3 regions of the Shewanella mesophila genome follow, and region 1 is predicted to be linked to each of the others. Evidence: predicted binding sites of a transcription regulator. Region 1 holds the regulator's gene; each other region holds the start of a gene.
The links. Region 1 encodes FliA, which starts transcription of late flagellar genes. Its sites were predicted from a motif close to CTAAAGNTNNNNNNNNNNNNGCCGATA; they were not measured.
Positions count from the first base shown of each region.

Region 2: a site for FliA is predicted at 3,605-3,631, ahead of K0I73_RS06515 (HAMP domain-containing methyl-accepting chemotaxis protein). Genes of this name have one in related genera too.
Region 3: a site for FliA is predicted at 2,959-2,985, ahead of K0I73_RS11600 (flagellar protein MotY). Genes of this name have one in related genera too.

Region 1 is NZ_CP080421.1:2,815,000-2,822,351, reverse strand. It holds gene flhB (flagellar biosynthesis protein FlhB) at 1-930, shown strand, start outside; gene flhA (flagellar biosynthesis protein FlhA) at 1,078-3,177, shown strand; gene flhF (flagellar biosynthesis GTPase FlhF) at 3,189-4,580, shown strand; gene K0I73_RS12440 (MinD/ParA family protein) at 4,585-5,466, shown strand; gene K0I73_RS12435 (RNA polymerase sigma factor FliA) at 5,459-6,178, shown strand; gene cheY (chemotaxis response regulator CheY) at 6,221-6,604, shown strand; gene K0I73_RS12425 (protein phosphatase CheZ) at 6,618-7,352, shown strand, end outside.
Region 2 is NZ_CP080421.1:1,474,312-1,481,663, forward strand. It holds gene K0I73_RS06510 (propionyl-CoA synthetase) at 1-1,859, shown strand, start outside; gene K0I73_RS06515 (HAMP domain-containing methyl-accepting chemotaxis protein) at 1,930-3,558, opposite strand; gene K0I73_RS06520 (NADP-dependent oxidoreductase) at 4,240-5,238, opposite strand; gene K0I73_RS06525 (MarR family winged helix-turn-helix transcriptional regulator) at 5,477-5,941, shown strand; gene gnd (NADP-dependent phosphogluconate dehydrogenase) at 6,220-7,352, shown strand, end outside.
Region 3 is NZ_CP080421.1:2,639,603-2,646,954, forward strand. It holds gene K0I73_RS11595 (prolyl oligopeptidase family serine peptidase) at 1-1,440, opposite strand, end outside; gene K0I73_RS11600 (flagellar protein MotY) at 2,042-2,923, opposite strand; gene rnt (ribonuclease T) at 3,067-3,759, shown strand; gene K0I73_RS11610 (peroxiredoxin) at 4,184-4,789, opposite strand; gene K0I73_RS11615 (Na+/H+ antiporter family protein) at 5,103-6,422, shown strand; gene upp (uracil phosphoribosyltransferase) at 6,525-7,151, opposite strand.

The DNA of each region.
Region 1 (7,352 bases):
GATAGGGCTGCCATTTTTGATACTAACAGCATGTTTAATGTATGGCAGGTCGTGGGCAGTGAGCTTGCTATTCCGATGGCCAGTTTTATCGGCTTCTTAGCGCTTGTTGCATTTTTAGGCAATGTAGTTATTGGTGGGATCACTTTCTCTGTTAAGGCTTTTATGCCTAAGGGAAGTAAGATGAACCCTATGAGTGGCTTTAAACGTATGTTTGGTGTTCAAGCCTTAGTCGAGTTGACTAAAGGGATCGCTAAGTTTTCAGTGGTTGCTATCATGGCATACCTTCTTCTACGTTACTATTTTTTCGATATTTTAACTCTGTCTCAAGGTCATCTTCCGAGCAATGTTTATAATGCGCTAGACCTATTAGTTTGGATGTTTATTATTCTTTGTTCATCCACAGTTATCATTGTCGTTATCGATGTTCCCTTTCAAATTTGGAACCATAACAAACAATTACGTATGACCAAACAAGAAATTAAAGACGAATATAAAGATACTGAGGGCCAACCTGAGGTTAAAGGTCGGGTGCGTCAAATGCAGCGGGAAATGGCTCAGCGCCGTATGATGACTGAGGTGCCTAATGCTGATGTCATCGTGGTTAACCCCGAGCATTATGCCGTTGCTGTTAAGTATGACTCTACAAAGGCCGCAGCACCTTATGTGTTAGCCAAAGGCGTTGATGAGGTGGCGTTTAAGATCAGAGAAATCGCCAGAGAGCATGATGTCGCCATTGTATCGGCGCCGCCGCTAGCAAGAGCGATATATCATACGACTAAGATAGAGCAAGAGATCCCTGAAGGTCTGTTTACTGCGGTCGCTCAGGTACTCGCTTATGTGTTCCAATTAAGACAATATCAGCAAAAGGGGGGCAAACGCCCGACCCCGATCCCGCAAAATCAGCCTATTCCCGATGAATTGAAATATTAATTTGGCTTCTCAAGCCATGCACATTGCGTCATTTCAATCATTTATTTCTTTTATGCCTATGTGATTAGATATAGATCAATTATCAACTTAAATTGGCTCAGTTTTTGCTTTTAGAGATCTAGATGTCAAAGTTTAGGCGCGAAATTGATGGATTTTAAAGCAACTCTTGGTCAGATTAAGCAGGTTAAACCTGCTGATTTTAAAGGTGTCGGCACACCAGTATTAGTATTGGCAGCACTTGCCATGATCATTTTGCCCATGCCTGCATTCTTGCTCGATATTCTGTTTTCATTCAATATTGCGCTAGCGCTTGTGGTGTTATTGGTTGCTATCTACTCCGATCGTCCCCTCGATTTTGCTGCGTTTCCTACCGTACTCTTAGTCGCTACCCTACTGCGTTTGGCGCTTAACGTCGCCTCTACGCGAATTGTACTGCTCGAAGGCCACAACGGTGGGGATGCTGCAGGTAAAGTGATCGAGGCGTTTGGCTCTGTGGTTATCGGGGGCAACTATGCTGTTGGTCTAGTGGTATTCCTGATCTTGATCATCATTAACTTTGCCGTAGTGACTAAGGGTGCTGGGCGTATCTCGGAAGTGAGTGCGCGTTTTACCTTGGATGCTATGCCTGGTAAGCAAATGGCAATTGATGCCGATTTAAATGCAGGTGTACTTAATCAAGATCAAGCCCGTATTCGCCGTGCAGAGGTGACCAAAGAAGCCGATTTCTATGGCGCAATGGACGGTGCTTCTAAGTTTGTTAAGGGTGATGCGATCGCCGGTATTATGATCTTGGTCATCAATATATTGGGCGGCTTTGTTATCGGTATGGCCCAACATGGGTTGGATTTTTCAACCGCAGTAGAGATTTATACCCTATTGACGATTGGTGATGGTCTTGTCGCGCAGATCCCTGGCTTATTGTTATCAATAGCGGCAGCCTTGATGGTCACACGCCAGAATGAATCTGGCGATATGGGGCAAATGGTGATGAGCCAAATGTTCGATAGTCCAAAGTCTCTATCTATTGCCGCCGGCGTTTTGCTTATTATGGGCATAGTACCCGGCATGCCTCATTTTGCATTTCTCACCTTCGGTTTAGCGACCGCTGGCGGCGCATATTTTATTCATAACAAGCAAAATAAGGACCGTCAAAAAGCGCTAGAGCTCGCCAAAACGTCGACCGCACCAGCGGGGGACGCTAAACCTAAAGAGCTTAGTTGGGATGATGTACAGCATGTCGATACCATAGGTTTAGAGGTCGGTTATCGACTTATTCCTCTGGTAGATAAAGGGCAGGGTGGAGAGTTGTTAGGTCGAATTAAGGGCGTACGTAAAAAGCTGTCGCAGGAGCTGGGTTTCTTAGTGCCTGCTGTGCATATTCGTGACAACTTAGACCTATCGCCAAACACCTATCGCATTTCCTTAATGGGCGTTGCATCGGGTGAAGCGGAGATCCGTCATGATTGTGAATTGGCGATTAACCCTGGTCAAGTCTACGGTAAGCTCGATGGTGTTGAGACAACCGATCCTGCGTTTGGGTTAGAGGCGGTGTGGATTGCGCCAGAGTTAAGGGAGCACGCGCAAACCTTAGGCTACACGGTAGTCGATGCTGCCACGGTAGTTGCAACACATTTGAGCCAATTACTGACCAATAATGCATCTAAACTACTTGGTTATGAAGAGGTTCAACAGCTTATGGATATGCTGGCTAAGCATTCACCTAAGCTAGTGACAGGCTTTATTCCTGATGTGATGTCGCTTGGTACTGTGGTGAAAGTGATGCAGAACCTGCTTAATGAAGGGGTATCGATACGCGACCTTAAGACAATCGTACAAACCTTGTTAGAGTACGGTCCTAAGAGTAACGACACCGAAGTATTGACCGCCGCTGTGCGTATTGCCTTGAAACGTATGATCGTACAAGAAATAAGCGGCCCAGAGCTTGAAATACCTGTCATTACTTTGGCGCCAGAATTGGAACAGATGTTGCATCAGTCAATGCAGGCTACGGGGGGTGAAGGGCCAAATATTGAACCTAGCCTCGCAGAACGGATGCAAAAATCGCTACTCGATGCATCCCAGCGCCAGGAGATGGTTGGTCAGCCAGCGATATTACTGACCTCTGGTATGTTACGTTCGACACTGTCACGATTTGTTAAACATACCATTCCAAATTTACGGGTGATCTCTTACCAAGAGGTGCCTGATGAAAAACAAATCCGCATCGTGTCTGCGGTAGGCCAGTAGAGGGTATTTAGGTGAAAATTAAACGTTTTTTAGCAAAAGATATGCGCTCGGCTCTGGCCCAAGTCAAAGAAGTGTTAGGTTCAGATGCCGTTATTATGTCAAATAAAAAAGTCACCGGTGGCATCGAAATTGTAGCTGCAGTCGATTACGACGAACCCAAGCCCGCGGCAACTAAGCCTGCTTCAGCTAATGCTGCCTCGACCTTTTTAGATCTCGCCGAAGAGAAAGTGTCTATCGGTCGTCAACCGGTAAAAACCGAGTCAAAAAAACAACCTGCTCCAGTAGCCGATTCCCTGCAAGCCTTGCTTGAGCGTCAACAAAGCCGCGTTAATCAGCAGATAAATCGCAGTAATGAAGAATTAGACATGCCAGCATGGGCGAAGGGATTACAAGCCCCTCATGATGAACCTAAGATGCCTCGTTTAGATGAAGCCAAAACGAGCTTTAATCATAAGAAAGAGAAGACGGCGCCAGTTAGTGCAGAATTAGACTTAATGCGTGAGGAGTTGGCATCTTTGCGAAATTTGTTAACCCATCAGGTGACTTCACTTATCACTGAGCAGAAGAGTCGTCTTGACCCTGTGGGGGCTATGTTAGAGAGTCGTTTGCTTGATGCGGAGTTTTCACCGGAAGTCGCGAGTAAGCTTTCAAATCTGAGTGAACATTATTCCCCTGCCGAACTCATCAAAACATTGCCAAGAAGTCTAGCAAACATGTTAGATAATCAAGGGGATGATATTGTGCGTCAGGGAGGTGTCGTAGCATTCGTCGGTCCAACTGGGGTTGGAAAGACGACCAGTGTCGCAAAATTAGCCGCAAGATTTGCCGCACATCATGGTTCAGATCAAGTTGCATTGATAACAACCGATCATTATCGCATTGGAGCCTTTGAGCAATTGGCAACCTATGGCAAAATAATGGGGTGTCCGGTAAAGCAGGCTCATGATTTAAATGAATTGGAACAAATACTTTATCAGTTTCGTAATCGCAAGCTAGTATTGATAGATACGGCAGGAATGGGGCAGCGAGATGTGCGATTGTTTCAGCAACTAGATAATTTAACTGCAAATAGCAGATTACCTATACGCAGTTATCTGGTACTGTCATCAACAAGTCAAAGAAGAGTGCTTGAAGATTCGGTAAAACAGTTCGCTAGAATCCCGTTATCGGGAGCGATATTAACCAAGCTGGATGAGTCTGTCGCATTAGCACCTGCATTAAGTGTATTGATCCAAAGTGGGTTACCATTAAGTTATGTTACTGATGGGCAAAGAGTTCCAGAAGATATGCAGGTTGCAGATACACTAGCATTGGCAAATCAAGCGCTTTCAGTACTAGATAAGAAAGAGCAACCAATAAGAAACATTGAAAGGTCTCATGAGCAGGCCTATGCATTTGAGTAAAACAATGAGTCGGGATCAAGCAAGCGGTTTACGTATGATGAATCAACCATATAACGAAAAAGTAAAAGTAATCGCCGTGACCGGTGGTAAAGGTGGCGTAGGTAAAACTAGCGTATCCATTAACACCGCGGTTTCGTTGGCAGAGAAAGGCAAGCGTGTGCTTGTGCTTGATGCTGACCTTGGATTGGCGAACGTTGACGTGATGTTGGGCCTTAGGGCCGAACGTAATCTGTCCCATGTGCTTTCCGGTGATGCAGATCTCGATGATATTATCGTGAGAGGCCCTAAAGGTATAGGTATCATTCCTGCTACTTCTGGTACTCAGGCTATGGTCGAGTTAACCGCGGCGCAACACGCTGGTCTTATTCGTGCTTTTAGCGAGATGAGGACACAATTTGATATCTTAGTGGTTGATACTGCGGCCGGGATTTCAGATATGGTGCTTAGCTTTTCGCGTGCCGCACAGGATGTGTTAATTGTTGTGTGCGATGAGCCCACGTCGATCACAGATGCCTATGCGCTAATTAAGATTTTAAGTCGTGAACATGGTGTATTTAGATTTAAAATTGTTGCTAATATGGTTAGAAGTTTACGCGAAGGAATGGAGTTATTTGCTAAACTTAGCAAAGTAACGGATCGCTTCCTCGATGTTGCTTTAGAGTTGGTAGCAACGATTCCATTTGATGAAAATCTTCGTAAATCCGTTCGTAAACAAAAATTGATTGTAGAAGCATTTCCTAAATCGCCTGCATCAATTGCATATCACGGATTAGCTAATAAAATCATTAGTTGGCCCGTACCACAACAGCCTGGTGGGCACTTGGAGTTCTTTGTTGAACGTCTAGTGCAACGTCCTGAATATCAAGAGGATCGTGCGAGTGAGTAAAGCCGCTGCGTATACTTGTTTAGATAATAAGACGTCTATCGTTGAACAGTATGCACCGTTGGTTAAAAGGATTGCTCACCATTTATTAGCTCGTTTGCCAGCTTCCGTTCAATTAGATGATCTAATTCAAGCCGGTATGATGGGATTGTTAGAGGCGTCAACCAAATTTGATGGCAGTAAGGGGGCGAAGTTTGAAACCTTTGCTGGCATTAGAATTAGAGGCTCAATGCTTGATGAAATACGGCGCGGAGACTGGGTTCCCCGCTCTGTTCATCGCAATCAAAGACGAGTCGCTCAGGTGATTGATGAGCTAGAACAAGAGCTAGGACGAGATGCAAAAGATAATGAAATTGCAGATCGACTTGATATGTCGCTCGATGAGTACCATCATATTCTTAATGATGTATCAGTTGGAAAAGTAGTTGGAATTGAAGATCTTGGTGTATCGGTCGATGTCGTTAGCCAAGATGATGGACATCAGGATGATGCTTTTGAGGCGTTAGCTGAAGATCAATTTCATGCCGCCTTAGTTGAAGCCATCAAATTATTACCAGAAAGAGATGGTTTAGTTTTGTCGTTATATTATGACGAAGCGTTAAATTTAAAAGAGATTGGTGCCGTTCTTGATGTTAGTGAGTCTCGTGTTAGCCAGATACTTAGTCAGGCAATGCTTAGACTGAAAGCTAAACTTAAGCACTGGACCAAAATATAACGATTACATGAGCAATATAAAAGCAGCTCCGCGGAGGAAACCTTGGACAAGAATATGAAGATTCTCGTCGTTGACGATTTTTCAACAATGAGGCGTATCATCAAGAACTTGTTAAGAGACTTGGGTTTTAACAACACTCAGGAAGCAGATGATGGTTCGACGGCATTGCCTATGCTACAAAAAGGTGATTTTGACTTTGTCGTTACCGATTGGAATATGCCCGGTATGCAAGGGATTGATTTGTTGAAGGCGATTCGTGCCGACGATGAGCTTAAGCATATTCCGGTATTGATGGTAACTGCGGAAGCAAAAAGGGAACAGATCATTGCAGCGGCTCAGGCCGGTGTTAATGGTTACGTGGTGAAGCCTTTTACTGCTGCGACATTGAAAGAGAAGTTAGACAAAATTTTCGAACGACTCGGTTAATCAAGGTTTAGCTATGCAGGCAGATACTTCAGGGCTGATCAGTTTGGCGCAGGCTAAGCAACTCGTTGAGTTGCTCGAAGCCAATGAACAAGCGCAAGCTGATGAGATAATTAGAGAGATTGCCAGTCCAATTCAAAAAGAGCTGTTTGACGAAGTGGGACGTTTAACGCGTCAACTTCACAGCGCTATTGTGGACTTTCAGGTAGATGGTCGTTTGGTTGAGCTCGCAAATAGTGAGATTCCAGATGCAAAAGAACGTCTAAATTATGTTATCGACATGACTGAGCAAGCCGCCAATAAGACCATGGACGCTGTTGAAGAGTCTCTGCCTCTTGCCGATGCCTTAACGTCGAATGTAAAAGCCGTTAAGCCGTCTTGGGAGCGATTAATGAAGCGAGATATAGAGCTCCATGAATTCAAAACCCTTTGTCATGATGTGCAGCAATTTATTGAGCGTAGTGAATCTGATTCAAATCGCTTAAGAGAATTGTTAAATAACATATTATTAGCACAGGATTTCCAAGATCTTACAGGGCAGATGATTCGTCGAGTGATTGAATTGGTGCGCGAAGTTGAGAGTAATTTAGTCTCTATGTTAACGGTATTTGGTGAGCAACCCGCATCAGAGAAGCCGATTAATGAAAACAAAAGCGTAGAAGCAGAAGGTCCTATTATGAACGCAGAATTGCGTGATGATGTCGTGACGGGACAAGATGAAGTCGATGACTTATTGTCGAGTCTGGGTTTC
Region 2 (7,352 bases), 1.3 Mb from region 1:
CAAATGAATTTTGGGCCGATGCCGCCCAAGCGATAAATTGGGTTAAACCATTCGACACCGTACTCGATGATGCCGATGTGCCCATGTATCGCTGGTTTAGTGGCGGACAGCTTAATACTTGCTACAACGCTGTCGATCGGCATGTTGAGGCTGGACGCGGCGATCAGGTGGCTATTCAATATGTAAGTCCGATCACCGATACCGAGTATGGTATTACTTATAATGAGCTGCAGGCTCAGGTGAGTCGCCTTGCGGGATATATGGCAAGTCAAGGGGTGAGCAAAGGCGATAGAGTGATCATCTATATGCCCATGGTGCCAGAGACTGCCTATGCCATGCTAGCTTGTGCTCGTATTGGCGCCATTCATTCTGTGGTATTTGGTGGTTTTGCTGCTAATGAGTTGGCGACGCGTATCAATGATGCCAAGCCAAAAATGATTCTATCGGCATCTTGTGGTATCGAACCTTCAGGCGTGGTGGCATATAAGCCGCTACTCGATGATGCTCTTAACCAAGCGACCCATCAAGTGGATCAATGCCTCATCCTAAATCGTCATCAACTGCATGCGGATTTAGTGGAAGGGCGCGACGTAGACTGGCAATTCGCCATGGTCGATGCGCCCAATATCGACTGTCAGCCAGTGGAGGCAACCGATCCCCTGTATGTGCTTTATACCTCTGGCACCACAGGTCAACCCAAAGGTGTGGTTCGAGACAATGGTGGCCATGCGGTTGCGCTCGCATGGTCGATGAAAAATATCTACGATATTAATGGCGGAGATGTGTTTTGGGCTGCATCGGATGTCGGTTGGGTGGTGGGTCACTCTTATATAGTCTATGGCCCTTTGTTGGTGGGCGCGACAACCTTGTTATTTGAAGGTAAGCCTGTGGGGACACCCGATCCCGGTATTTTCTGGCGTACCATTGCTAAATATCAGGTGAAGAGCTTCTTTACGGCACCGACAGCGATTCGCGCCATTAAGCGTGATGATCCCGATGGCGACTTCTTGCAAGACGTTGACCTGAGTTGCTTAAAAACCGTGTTCTTGGCGGGGGAGCGTTGCGATCCTGATACCTTACATTGGGCGGAGCAGAAGCTAAACAAACCTATTATCGACCATTGGTGGCAGACTGAAACTGGTTGGCCAGTGGCAGCCAACATGATGGGGACAGCGCCAGTGCCTGTTAAGCCAGGATCACCAGCATTAGCTGTGCCGGGTTATGATGTTCAAGTGGTTGATGAGATGGGCGATCAAGTGCCCGCCGATCAAACGGGCAATGTCGTGATAAAGCTACCATTGCCACCAGGCACCTTGGCGACCCTTTGGCAAAACGAGGGGCGTTATAAAGAAAGTTATTTATCTATGTATCCTGGTTTTTATCTGACGGGTGATGCGGGTTATATGGATGATGAGGGTTACCTCTACATCATGAGTCGTATCGATGACATCATCAATGTTGCTGGTCATCGCTTATCGACGGGACGTTTTGAGGAGGTATTGTGTCAACACGAGGAGGTTGCCGAAGCGGCTGTGATAGGTGTCGATGACAAGCTCAAGGGGCAGGTACCACTGGGACTAGTGGTGCTTAAAAAGGGTTGCACCTTAACTGACGAACAGCTTTATATAGAGCTTATTGCCCTTGTGCGCGAACAGATTGGCCCTGTGGCGGCATTTAGGTTGGTGAGTGCGATTCCTAAGTTGCCTAAGACACGTTCAGGCAAAATTTTACGCGGCACTATGCGTAAGATTGCCGATAATCAGAGCTTTAATATGCCTGCGACCATTGAAGATCCTTATACATTGGAACTAGTGCGCAATGCGCTGACTCGTATGGGCTACGCCGATGCCCATGTCTAGGACTTAGGCTGTCGGATTAAAAAAGGGCCAGATGGCCCTTTTTTTACACCCCCAGTTAACCCTGATGGCTTTACAGTTTGAAGGTTTCTATTCTTGCTTTAAGATTATGGGCCAAGCTACTTATTTCTTGGCATGCAATCGCTGTTTGAGAAGCTCCCTCGGCCATCTCGGTCGATACATTATTGATATGATCCACGCTGCGATTAAGATCTTCAGATACCGCAGTTTGCTCGCTACAGGCAGTGGCGATTTGGGTGCTCATCTGGGCTATGTTCTCCACCGAATGTTCGATTTCACTGATTTGGCTACCAGCTTCGTTAACCTGATCGACACATTGGGCAATGCCTTGTTGGCATTCTTGGCTAGAGATACCAATCTTGCTGCTGTTTTCCTGTAGTTGATTAACGATATCGACAATCTGTGAGGTAGAATCTTGGGTGCGCTGAGCTAAAGATCTTACTTCGTCGGCGACCACGGCAAAGCCCCGTCCCTGTTCACCCGCTCGCGCTGCTTCAATAGCCGCATTCAGTGCCAATAAATTTGTCTGTTCGGCGATGCCACGGATCACATCTACGACCATATTGATGTTGTTTGAACTCGCTTCGAGTTCTTGAGCCAATTCATCGGATTCTTGGATCGTTTTCGAGACTCGATCGATGACGGCTATGGTCTGTTGCAGAGTCAGCGTACCTTGTTTAGCGACCTCTGTTGCCGAATAGGCCGAGGTTGCTCCAGCTTCGGTATTTTGTGCCACTTCACCGACGGCAGCCTGCATCTGAGTCATAGCCGAGGCGACGGAACTGAGCTCTAGCTGTTGATTCTGCATGTTTGATGCATTTTGTCCCGAGATGGCACTCACCTCTTCGACGGCTGCGGTTAGCTGAAATGTGGAATCATTGATTTCTGATACCAATGAGTGAAGGTTGGTCTGCATGGTAATGAGTTCGCGAAGCAAGGTGCCAAGCTCATCTTGGGTGAGGGCTTCGTCCTCTATCGCGTTGTTGAGTTGCCCTTTAGCAATCTTAGCTGCAAAATCCAATGCTCTGTCGATGGGACGACATATTGCGCGAGACAGCAGTGTCGAGGACAGCATGATGACCAAAATAATCACCACGGCGCCAATGCTTGCACTGTATTGTGTCGATAGTGCTTCATTGTGAACGTCTATCCCAATTTGTTTTACGAGCTCATCATTGAGTCCAAGGGTATCATCTAGGCTACTTAGGGCTTTGGAATAGGTACCAAAACTCGACAATACTACCTGATTGGCTTTTTCTGCGTCCCCTCGACCGAGCAGACCGTTATAGGTGCTGGTTTCTTGAATATATTGATTCCAAGTATCTTTAAATACCTTAAATGAACGTATTTCTTGTTGGTTGAGATCCAATGATTCATAGGCGGTTATTCCGTCTGTTACATCTTTGCGCCACTTATCTAGGTCTTTTAGCCATTCACCTATTTTAGGATTATCGCTGTTAGGGAGTAAGGAGAACTCATCTTTACGCACTTTGGTTATGTCGACTTGTATTCCCTTTAATATTGCGACAGAAGGCAGGCTTTTGTCGGTCAGCATCCTTATATTCTGGTTTAGGGCCGATAGGCTCAATACTAATAATAGGGCAACCGTCGCAAATACTACGAATACAACCAAGTAGCTTAGCCATATTTTTTTCACGACGCTTAAGTCTCTAATCTTCATACGCTTCTCCATAAAAAAGCTAGTTAAAGTACTAACACTTATTAACTATAGCGTGTATCTTGATAACCTTTAGGCTCATTTGTTGATAATTTATTATTTTTTCAACTTAGAGTAGATGTGAGCAGTTTGGTGTAGGCGCCTATGGGTCGTAAGCTTGTTACTATCTTGCTTAGATGAGTTATCAAGGTTGGGGGAACTGGCAAGCTGGGAGTAAGAACAGCCTTTCTATTTATCGTTAGTCTTTTGGGTTTAAGTTAGTGACGTTTTATGCTTTATAGAAAACTTATTCATAACCTATGTGCTATGTTGTTTCAGTGTTTATTGTATTTAGACTGAGCCATGAAGAAATTTTCAATTAGTCGAATAATACTAAGGTGGGTATTTTTAGGTTGCTAGGGCCTGTTGAACCTTGCTGTGAGTTAGACATTAACTCGCAGCAAGGTAAAGATATTTTAGATACCATTGAAGCCAAAGTAGCCGCTCATCTCTCTTAATTGAAATGACATTAATTATCGGAAAACTGTATTCTTCACTAGCCGAATTAACGAGGATACTCGCTGAATTACAGAGTCACCGGAGCGTTTGATTATTGCTATAGTTGACTTAGCTTTTAGATATCGGAAAACTAAAAAGCCGACGATGAGTCGGCTTTTGTATATTCAATCGACTAAATCCACGGGACTAGGCCAGTTTAACGACCATCTTTCCGCGGTTTTTCCCCTCAAATAGACCGATAAATGCAGCAGGCGCTTGCTCGAGCCCTTCATAGATGGTTTGTTCTGCTTTAACCTGACCACTCGCTAGCCATTGCCCCATCTGCTGAGAAAATTCGCCATAGTGTTGCCAGTGCTCACTGACGATGAAACCTTCTATCTTCAATTTTTTCATGATGATGTAGGCAAGGTTACTCGGTCCTTGTGTGGGCGCTGTGTCATTATATTGAGAGATCATGCCACACACTGCAATACGTCCATGGTCGTTCATATTGTCTAGTGCAGCAGCTAGGTGTTCACCGCCCACGTTTTCAAAGTAAACATCGACCCCTTGTGGCGCAGCCGCTGACAGTGCTGCACTTAAGTTAGCGGTAGTTTTGTAATTAATCACTTGCTCAACGCCCATGGCGCTAAGCGCTTCGGCTTTTTCATCTGAGCCTACAGAGGCGATGACCTTGGCGCCCATCAATAAGCCAAGCTGACAAACCACACTGCCTACCGCACCAGAAGCAGCAGAGACGAAAAGGGTTTCGCCTTGTTTTAGTTCGGCGATACGGTTTAGACCCGTCCATGCTGTCATGCCTGGCATACCAAGGACCCCAAGAAAATGTGATTCACACAAAGGCGTTTGGGGTAACAGGGTATGGTCTCTGCCGTCGGTAATGTAATGGCTGCGCCAGCCATTCATGCTGTTGACTTTGGCGCCGACAGGGAAGTCTGCATGGTTAGACTCGATAATTTCGCCGATAGCCCCACCCTCAAGCACTTCGCCTAAAGCGAATGGTGCGATATAACTTTCTCTATCGATCATACGGCCACGCATGTATGGGTCAACAGACATCCATAGGTTCTTCACCAAGAACTCACCAGCTTTGATGGCTGGCAGCTCGGCGTCAATCATGGAAAAGTCACTCTTAGATGGCATGCCTTCTGGGCGTGCGTTCAAAACAATTTGCTGTGCGTTCATAAAATACCTTTTTTACTTTGTGCGCTAATTAATTGTGGTAGACTTTACAATTATCTCTGGGATAATGCAAATGCTTTGCGCGCAAAGTATTTGCATTTAGTATCGAGTTATTAGTATCGAGTGATTCGTTTGATGCCTCTGAGGTCGATACAATAAGGTCCTCACCTTGCGAGTGAGGTGAATGTTAAGCATCTATATAAATAAGCTACATAGGACAAAGACTGTGACTGAACAATCTATCTCATCGACCTCTGGCGGTGAGGAGCCACAATCATCAGCAGGCAAAGGTCTGTCAGACAATGTGTGTTTTGCACTTTATACCGCCGCTAATGCCTTGGTGCGTGCTTATCGGCCACTGCTAGAGCGCTGCGATCTCACCTATCCGCAATATCTAGTGATGCAAGCGCTGTGGTTTGAAGATGATGCCAGTTTAACGACGCTGTCCTTGGCGACTCGGCTCGATCTTGGGACCTTGACACCGATTGTTAAACGGTTGGAATCAAAAGGCTTAGTGGTGCGCAATATCGATATGACCGATGAGCGAAAAAAAGTCATTAGCGTCACGCCTACGGGGCTTTCCCTTAAACAGGAGGCGTTGGCACTGACACAGAGGCTACTAGAAAAAGTGACTATCTCGGTGCAAGAAGTCGAACAGCTGCGAGACCTTTGCCTGACTTTGACCCAAGATCTAAATCAAAAGTAGTGTTTTGAAGAAGTACTCAGCGTTGAAATAAAAACAACTCTAAGAGATGCTTATTATTATAGCGAACACACTGTTTTCTGGTGTGTTCAGTGATTCGGGATATAGCCTAGTAATTAACTTACCAATTTTTGTATAATCGCCGCCAATTTCTTGCCTATCAATTGCGCAGTGTCAGAGCAGTGGATGTAAACGATTACAAGCCTATGATTTGACTAAACTTGGGCTGAAAACTATAACAGATAGGCGTCTATAATCTCTGTTTTCCGTGGGAAAATCTAATGCAAAATCACCCAGACCTTCTCGATATAGGTGTGATTGGCTTAGGTGTGATGGGTAAAAACCTCGCACTCAATATTGCCGACAATCACTACAACGTTGCCGCGTTTGATCTCGACACGCAAAAAATTACCGCGCTGCTAAAGCAGGAGCAAGCAGAGCGTCTTCCTGATACTGCGCAGCGCATAGCCGGTTGTAGCAATCTTTCAAAAATGTTGTCTAGTCTCGCAAAACCTCGGGTATTGGTATTGTCTGTGCCAGCGGGAGCGCCCGTTGATGGCGTGTGCAGTGCCTTGATTGAAGCGGGTATAGAAGCTGACGATATTGTTATCGACACTGGTAATAGCCTTTGGACCGACACTGTAGCGCGAGAAGCCCAATATGCAGGGCAGTTTGTCTTTTTCAGCTGCGCCGTATCAGGCGGGGAGATGGGGGCGCGTTTTGGTCCATCGTTAATGCCAAGTGGCGACAGAAAAGCTTGGGATAGGATTAAGCCGATTTGGGAAGCTATCGCGGCTAAAGTCGACCCGACGACTGGCCTACCCATTGAACGTCAAGAGCCGGGTAACCCGGTAACAGAGGGCGAGCCTTGCACAACCTATATTGGTCCAGCGGGTGCAGGTCACTACGTTAAGATGGTGCACAACGGTATTGAATACGCGGACATGCAACTTATTTGCGAAGCCTATCAACTATTAAGCGATGGCTGTGGCATGAGTGCTAGCGACATTGGTCAGGTATTCGCGCGCTGGAACCAAGGTAGCTTAAACAGCTACTTGATGGAAATAAGTGCCGATGTGCTTTCTCAGGCCGATCCCATCACAGGTAAACCTTTGGTGGAGATGATCCTCGATAAGGCGGGCCAGAAAGGCACAGGTCTTTGGACTGCCGTCAGCAGCCTTCAAATAGGCTGCCCTGCGCCAACGATTGCCGAGGCGGTTTATGCGCGAGCGGTAAGCACCCAAAAAAATCAGCGCCAGCAGTTAAGCAAGATGTTAGCGGGCCCGCAGCCGATGAAAATGAGCGCTGAAGAGCAGGCTCAATTTATCTCGCAGTTAGAGAATGCGCTCTATTGTGCCAAGATCGCCTGCTACGCTCAGGGTTTTCAGCTAATGGCGATGACGGCAAAAGAGAA
Region 3 (7,352 bases), 180 kb from region 1:
TGGATTGTTACCATCAAGTTTTAAGCCCTTTTTATAGGACACCATCATAGGCACACGAGTGCCATCCTTACTGGTATAGAAAACCTGATCTGACACATAGTCACTTGGATTAAATGAGATATCTGGCTTGGCATACAAGCTAGACTCACCCGTTTTGAAATCAAACTTATAGGTCGTCTGTGGCTGAACATAACTATTAAAGGTGTAATAGAAGTAATCTTTGCTGCGCTTACCATAAGGGCCAGCAATCTTACCCTTACCCGGTAACTCAACATCTTGGCGTTTGACACCATCCATACTGAATATTGACAACTGTCCTAAAACGTCATGCAGATAACTAACTACCAAATGGTCGTTAATAATCGCCACGCTAGCGATAGGATCGCTCGACTCAGCAATAATTGTCTCCCAGTGAGCTTTCGCTGGGCGGTTAATATCTATCGCAATAACTTTGCCATTAGGCGCATCTAAATCCGTCTTAAAATAAAATACTGACTTATCATTGCCGAGGAAGCTATATTCCGCTTCAAGGTCGACAATTAATTCAACCACTGACGCATTTTCTTCAGTTAACGATTTATAGAAAAAACGATTTCGGCTGTCGGTACCCTGTGAAATGGAGATCAGCAGATAGTCACCTTGTTCCGATACTTCAGCGCCAAAACCCCAATCTTTATTCTGTGGACGCTCGTAAACCAGCGTATCTTGAGATTGATCTGTGCCTAACTTATGAAAATATACTTTTTGATTAAAATTAACATCCGCGAGTAGATTACCGCCTTCTGGAGCGTCATAGCGTGAATAGTAAACCCCTTGGTTATCTTTACTCCACTGTGCACTAGAAAATTTAATCCAATTAAGTTCATCAAGGAGTTTTTCCCCCGTCGCTACATCCACAAATTGCCACTGCTGCCAATCAGAGCCTGATTTAGATACACCATAGGCAATCGTTTTACCGTCGCCACTGACCGACACACCGCTTAATGCCACCGTACCATCGGTTGAAAATGCATTCGGATCTAAGGCAACTTTCTCTTGCCCAGCCTTATCTTTTACATATAAAACCGACTGAGCTTGTAAGCCATCATTACGATAGTAAAACGTATTACTGCCGTGTTCAGCTGGAGCGGTGACTTTTTCAAAATTCCACAATTGAGTAATGCGTTCGACAATAGCTTGTTTATTTTCTATCTGAGCCAGGTAATCATGCCCGGCTTGTTGCTGCTGCTTAACCCAAGCATGGGTCGCATCAGTTTCCTCTTCAAGAAAGCGATATGGATCGGCAACCTCTACACCATGAATGGTTTCAGTCACGCCAGTTGGCGTACTTATTGTTTGTTGAACATCGACTTGCGATGCATTGTACTGACAACCAACGAGCGTAAGCCCGAGTCCAGCAATAAAAAGGTGTTGCTTAGATAATATCGTTTTAAGAAACATCTGTAGCCATCCTGGGAATCTAGTTATTATTTGACATCAAAGTGTGAGCAAACGCCCATAACCTCGTACTATACAAGCAAAATAAAACTGTGCAATGGGCTCGAAACATTCAATTTAAAACTAATCCATCCCAATTGTTAATAAAAAACCAACATAGATAGATTTATTAAATCGTAGAGTTATGCACTAAATATGACTAATTCCGCGCAAAGGCGGAAAATTAGTGAATTCAGCATAAAAATGCCCACCGCACCGGATTAGTTTTACTAATCTAAATAGGTAATTTTTTTAGTTTGTTGGTTTAAAAATCTGGTCCTATAATTCACCTCGTTTTCAGGAAGTGTCTACTCCAGGTAGATTTGAAAACAAGAACTCCGAAGTCATGTGCCGCGCACGTGAATTCATCCCTGGTTCTTATGCTTGACTTCCTTCCTTCAATTTGTTGATTGCAATATATTATTTGCGGCCCACTTAATTATTAAGTGGGCTTTTTTTTATCTGAATTTTAGTACCCACAAATTTCTCACAGAAACAGTTATACCAATGCTTAAAACAATAAACCCAGCATTCGCTGGGTTTATGTGAGATAAGTAACGGACACTTAAAGAGGCTTACTGAGCCTAATGACGACTCGCCTATTTCTTGAACGCTCATCTATGGTGGCATTGGATGCGACATGGCGTTTTTCACCATGACCAAGCGTGTGAATCCGCTCTTGGGGGATACCAGCCGAAACAAATAACTCTTTCACAGAATCGGCTCGCTTTTCAGAGACCTTCTTATTAACGGACCGCCCACCATAACTATCGGTATAAGCGTCAATCAATACTAACTCCACCTCTGGATCATAGGACAGATATTCCTGTACCTTAGCAATTTGCGCCTTAGAGTAGCGAGTTAGCTCTGCACCACCAAACTCATAAGTCAGTACAGTAAAGGCAATATCTTCGAAACTATAGGGGAGTAAATTAGCAAGACAGGAGCGGAAATCACTATACTTACGAGCAAAATTAGCCGCCGACAATCCCACTGCAACTTTACTTGAGCGGTTATACCAATCGGCGTAATAGAAAGTCGGCTGCATGCCTCTCTCTAATTCATTAAGCATCGACCAAGCCGCATTTTTGGGCACTTCACCACTAAAATATTTTTGATAGGTCAGATCGGTTATCGGTTTCGATGAAACACCTGGGCGCCAGGCTGGTGCCATACTCATCAATTTGGCGTTAGTGACTTCGTCAGGTTTCACCCACATATCAAGGGTAAAATTAAGATCATGATCCTTCCCTGCACGGCTAGTAAATACCGCCTTACCATATGAAGGAATATCATGCTCAAGTCGGCAAACAATCGGAGTATTGTCGCTTAAGCGCCATTGCGACTGTTCCAGTGATGCCACATAATGGCGTAGTTCACCATGAGCTGTCATCGACACTCCCAAGCTCAAGCATAATGTTACAGCAAGCAGCACCCTAGCCCACATAGACAATCACCCATATTAATCTTGTTACTAAACCCTATCGGCCTGTTTTAATATTCCTTTAGCTTATATATTAGCCAATCAAACATGACAAGTTAACACTAGATACTTCATAATAGCCCCTTGCTAACTATTTGGATATTTTGATGAGTGATTTGGGCGACGCGAATAAACTTAACCACCGTTTTAGGGGCTACTTCCCCGTGGTTATTGATGTAGAAACTGCAGGCTTTAATGCCCAGACCGATGCGTTGCTTGAAATTGCAGTGACCATGTTAAAAATGGATGAGCAGGGAGTGTTAGTACTAGATAAAACCCTTCACTATCACATAGAACCGTTTGAAGGTGCTAACTTAGAGCCAGAAGCTCTGGCATTTAATGGTATAGATCCAACCAACCCTCTGCGTGGAGCGGTATCGGAAAAAGAAGCCTTTTTAGAAATATTTAAAGAGGTTAAGAAAGCACAAAAAGCCTCTGACTGCCATCGGAGTATTATTGTTGCCCATAACGCCGCCTTTGATCACGGCTTTGTGACAAAAGCGATTGAACGTAATGGCCTTAAGCGGACACCATTTCATCCCTTTGCCACTTTTGATACTGCAGCACTATCGGGGCTCGCACTTGGGCATACGGTACTTGCTAAAGCCTGCTCTATCGCTGGTATCGATTTCGATAACAAGGAAGCACATTCAGCGCTTTATGATACAGAGCGTACCGCTGAACTGTTTTGCCATATTGTGAACAAATGGAAGGCCTTAGGCGGTTGGCCGCTTGGCTCTGATAATGCCGACGATTCAACACAAGAGCAAAGCGAAAGCCTTGATGGCAGTTCAAGTTAGACAGATGATCAAATCCAGTTAATGCACTCTAGATAGAGCCACTTTAACGGTTTCCCCGCTAACACAATAAGAGAGGATGCTGCGCAATAGCGCTGTATCCCCTCTCTTATTTATCAGTAATGATCCGCGGTTTACAATCCTGTGTATTGATTTAACTTTAGCGTTTCAATTAGCGCAAAGATCTCCCTTCATGCTTTAAACAGTTGTCCAATATCATCTTGAAAACTTAGCTCTTTTGGGATATCTAATTTGGATTGAAAGTAATTAAGAGTACTGGCGATTTTGAGTAATAACTTGCCATCTTTAAAGCAAGCTTCCTGTTTAGAATTATAAAAGCGTCCTATAACGTAATTGATCGGTCTTTCAGACACACAAAAGCCGCGATTATCGCGGCTTTTTTTACTTACAAGCTATTATCCTAAGATTATAGCGAATCAGCGTTATCAGTTAGGTAAGAAGCAACACCTTCAGGACTTGCGTCCATACCTTTGTCACCTTTTTCCCAACCAGCAGGACAAACATCACCGTGCTCTTCATGGAACTGAAGCGCGTCTACCATACGGATCATTTCATCTACGTTACGACCTAGTGGAAGATCGTTAACCACTTGGTGACGAACTTGACCTTCTTTGTCGATAAGGAAAGACCCGCGGAAAGCCACACCCGCTTCTGGATGCTCAACATCATATGCTTTACAGATTTCGTGCTTAACGTCAGCAACAAGTGTGTATTGAACTTGACCAATACCACCCTTATCAACTGGGGTGTTACGCCACGCATTGTGAGTGAACTGAGAATCGATAGAAACACCGATAACTTCTACGCCACGCTTTTTGAATTCGTCCATACGATGATCGAATGCGATCAGTTCAGATGGGCAAACGAAAGTGAAATCAAGTGGGTAGAAGAATACTACAGCTGTCTTACCTTTGATCGCTTCGCTTAGGTTAAAGCTATCTACTATTTCGCCATTACCAAGAACGGCTGCAGCAGTAAAATCAGGAGCCGGACGGCCTACTAATACACTCATTTTATATCTCCATCAATGGATTGAAAAAAGCTTTATAACTATGAACTAAAAAGCATTATAGGCAGTCGTCAGCGGGACACAAGCTATTTGGGATCATTGTCACCTTTTTTAATAAATTTTCATCTGGTTGCCCAATAACTGTGCTCTATATCCTTGCCTACTGTATTGGTATTTACACTTAAGCATTACACTTGAATACAGACTCGTTACATCTGTTCCTTTTTTTAAGATAAAACGCCGATTGGCTGGACAAGTGAAACGATGCAGTCAAAAATAGCCTCAATCACACGATAGTTAATCAGAAAGAATCAATATGAATGCAGTTGTTATCGCCGTTTGCCTAATGCTGGGCCTCAGTCTCGCAAGGGTGAATGTTGTTATCGCCCTCACCATTAGTGCGCTCGCCGCAGGTCTTGTTGGTGGAATGGATCTACAAACCACGGTAGACGCCTTTAATACCGGTCTTGGTGGCGGTGCTCAAATAGCACTAAGTTATGCACTGCTTGGCGCATTTGCCGTAGCACTTTCGCACTCAGGACTAACAACCCTTATTTCTCAGAAAGTAATATCTCAGTTAGGTAAAGAGCAAAGCAGTACCAATATCAACCGTGTTCGTTGGTCGCTATTAATTGCCATTTTAACCATGGCGGTATCATCGCAAAACATTTTACCTATCCATATCGCCTTTATTCCTATTCTGATCCCGCCTCTTTTGCATGTTATGTCTAAATTGCGAATGGATCGCCGTTTAGTCGCTTGCGTACTGACTTTTGGCCTAGTGACAACCTACATGATTTTACCGATTGGCTTTGGGGGGATTTTTCTTAATGATATTTTGCTCGCCAATCTCAATAGCAATAATCTCAATGCGGTACGTGAGCAAATCCCATCTGCAATGTTAATCCCTGCTTTGGGCATGATATTAGGCCTCTTTATTGCGGTGTTTATTAGTTACCGCAAACCACGTGACTACAAAGAGCAAATGATTTTAGCTGCGGAGCCTGAAGAGACCATTAATCGCCGCAATATACTGGTGGCCATCTTGGCAATTGTGGCAACCTTAATCGTACAGCTCTATACCGACTCGATGATATTTGGTGCCCTGATAGGTTTTATTATTTTCAGTTTTTCTGGCGCGCTTAAACATGTCGCCGATCAGGATATTTTCAACCAAGGGGTACGCATGATGGCCAATATTGGCTTTATCATGATATCAGCAGCAGGATTTGCAGCCGTGGTAAAAGAAACCGGTGATGTCGCCAGTTTAGTGGCCTCCTTATCTGATCTGATTGGCGACAATAAAGCATTGGCCGCGTTCTTAATGCTGCTCGTGGGCCTGCTTATCACTATGGGCATTGGCTCATCGTTCTCAACGATACCTATTATTGCCACTATCTATGTTCCGTTAGCCATCAGCTTCGGTTTCTCTGTGCCGGCCACTATTGCTTTAGTCGGCACGGCAGCGGCACTAGGCGACGCTGGATCTCCGGCTTCAGATTCAACTCTTGGTCCTACGGCAGGTCTTAATGCCGATGGCCAGCACGACCATATTAGAGACAGTGTTATTCCAACCTTTATCCATTACAACATTCCCTTGTTGGTATTTGGTTGGATAGCGGCCATGGTTCTATAGAGAGCGGGCTATAAAAAACCTACAATCACAAAAAAGGGAGCCATCGGCTCCCTTTCCTATTTAGATATAAGATTAGTTTAAAACTAACCACTTAGTCTCTAATTACTTAGTACCAAATATTTTATCGCCAGCATCACCAAGGCCAGGCAGAATATAACCTTGTTCGTTTAAACACTTATCAATTGATGCCGTATATAGCTCGATGTCAGGGTGGGCTTTTTCAAGCGCAGCAACCCCTTCTGGCGCTGCAACCAACACAAGGGCTTTAATCGCAGTACAGCCACGTTCTTTTAACAGATCGATAGTTGAAATCATTGATCCACCAGTCGCTAACATAGGGTCAACAACCAGTGCGATACGCTCATGCATATTACTTGCAAGCTTCTCAAAATAAGGAACAGGCTCTAGTGTCTCTTCGTCACGATAGATACCGACAACTGAGATACGCGCACTCGGTACATGCTCTAACACGCCATCCATCATACCAAGACCTGCACGCAGGATCGGTACCACTGTCACTTTTTTACCCTTGATTTGTTCGACTTCTACTGGACCGTTCCAACCTTCAATAGTCACTTTTTCAGTTTCAAAATCGGCAGTCGCCTCATAAGTAAGTAGACTACCAACTTCAGCAGCTAGCTCACGAAAACGTTTAGTACTGATATCTCCTTCACGCATTAATCCAATTTTATGACGTACTAGAGGATGCTTAACTTCGACCACTTTCATCGTTTTCTCCTGATGCTATGTTTTGTGTTTTTTCCAGCAAATTGCACCGATTCTAGTAGATTTGTCCACAATGGAAAACATAAAGTTTTACAGACACGGCAAATCGTGACCTAAGTCCGTTTGAATATTCAAAATCATCACTTTCGAGGCTGCCCACAAGCTGATAGAATAGCGCCGCATAAAAATCCAATAACGATGTAC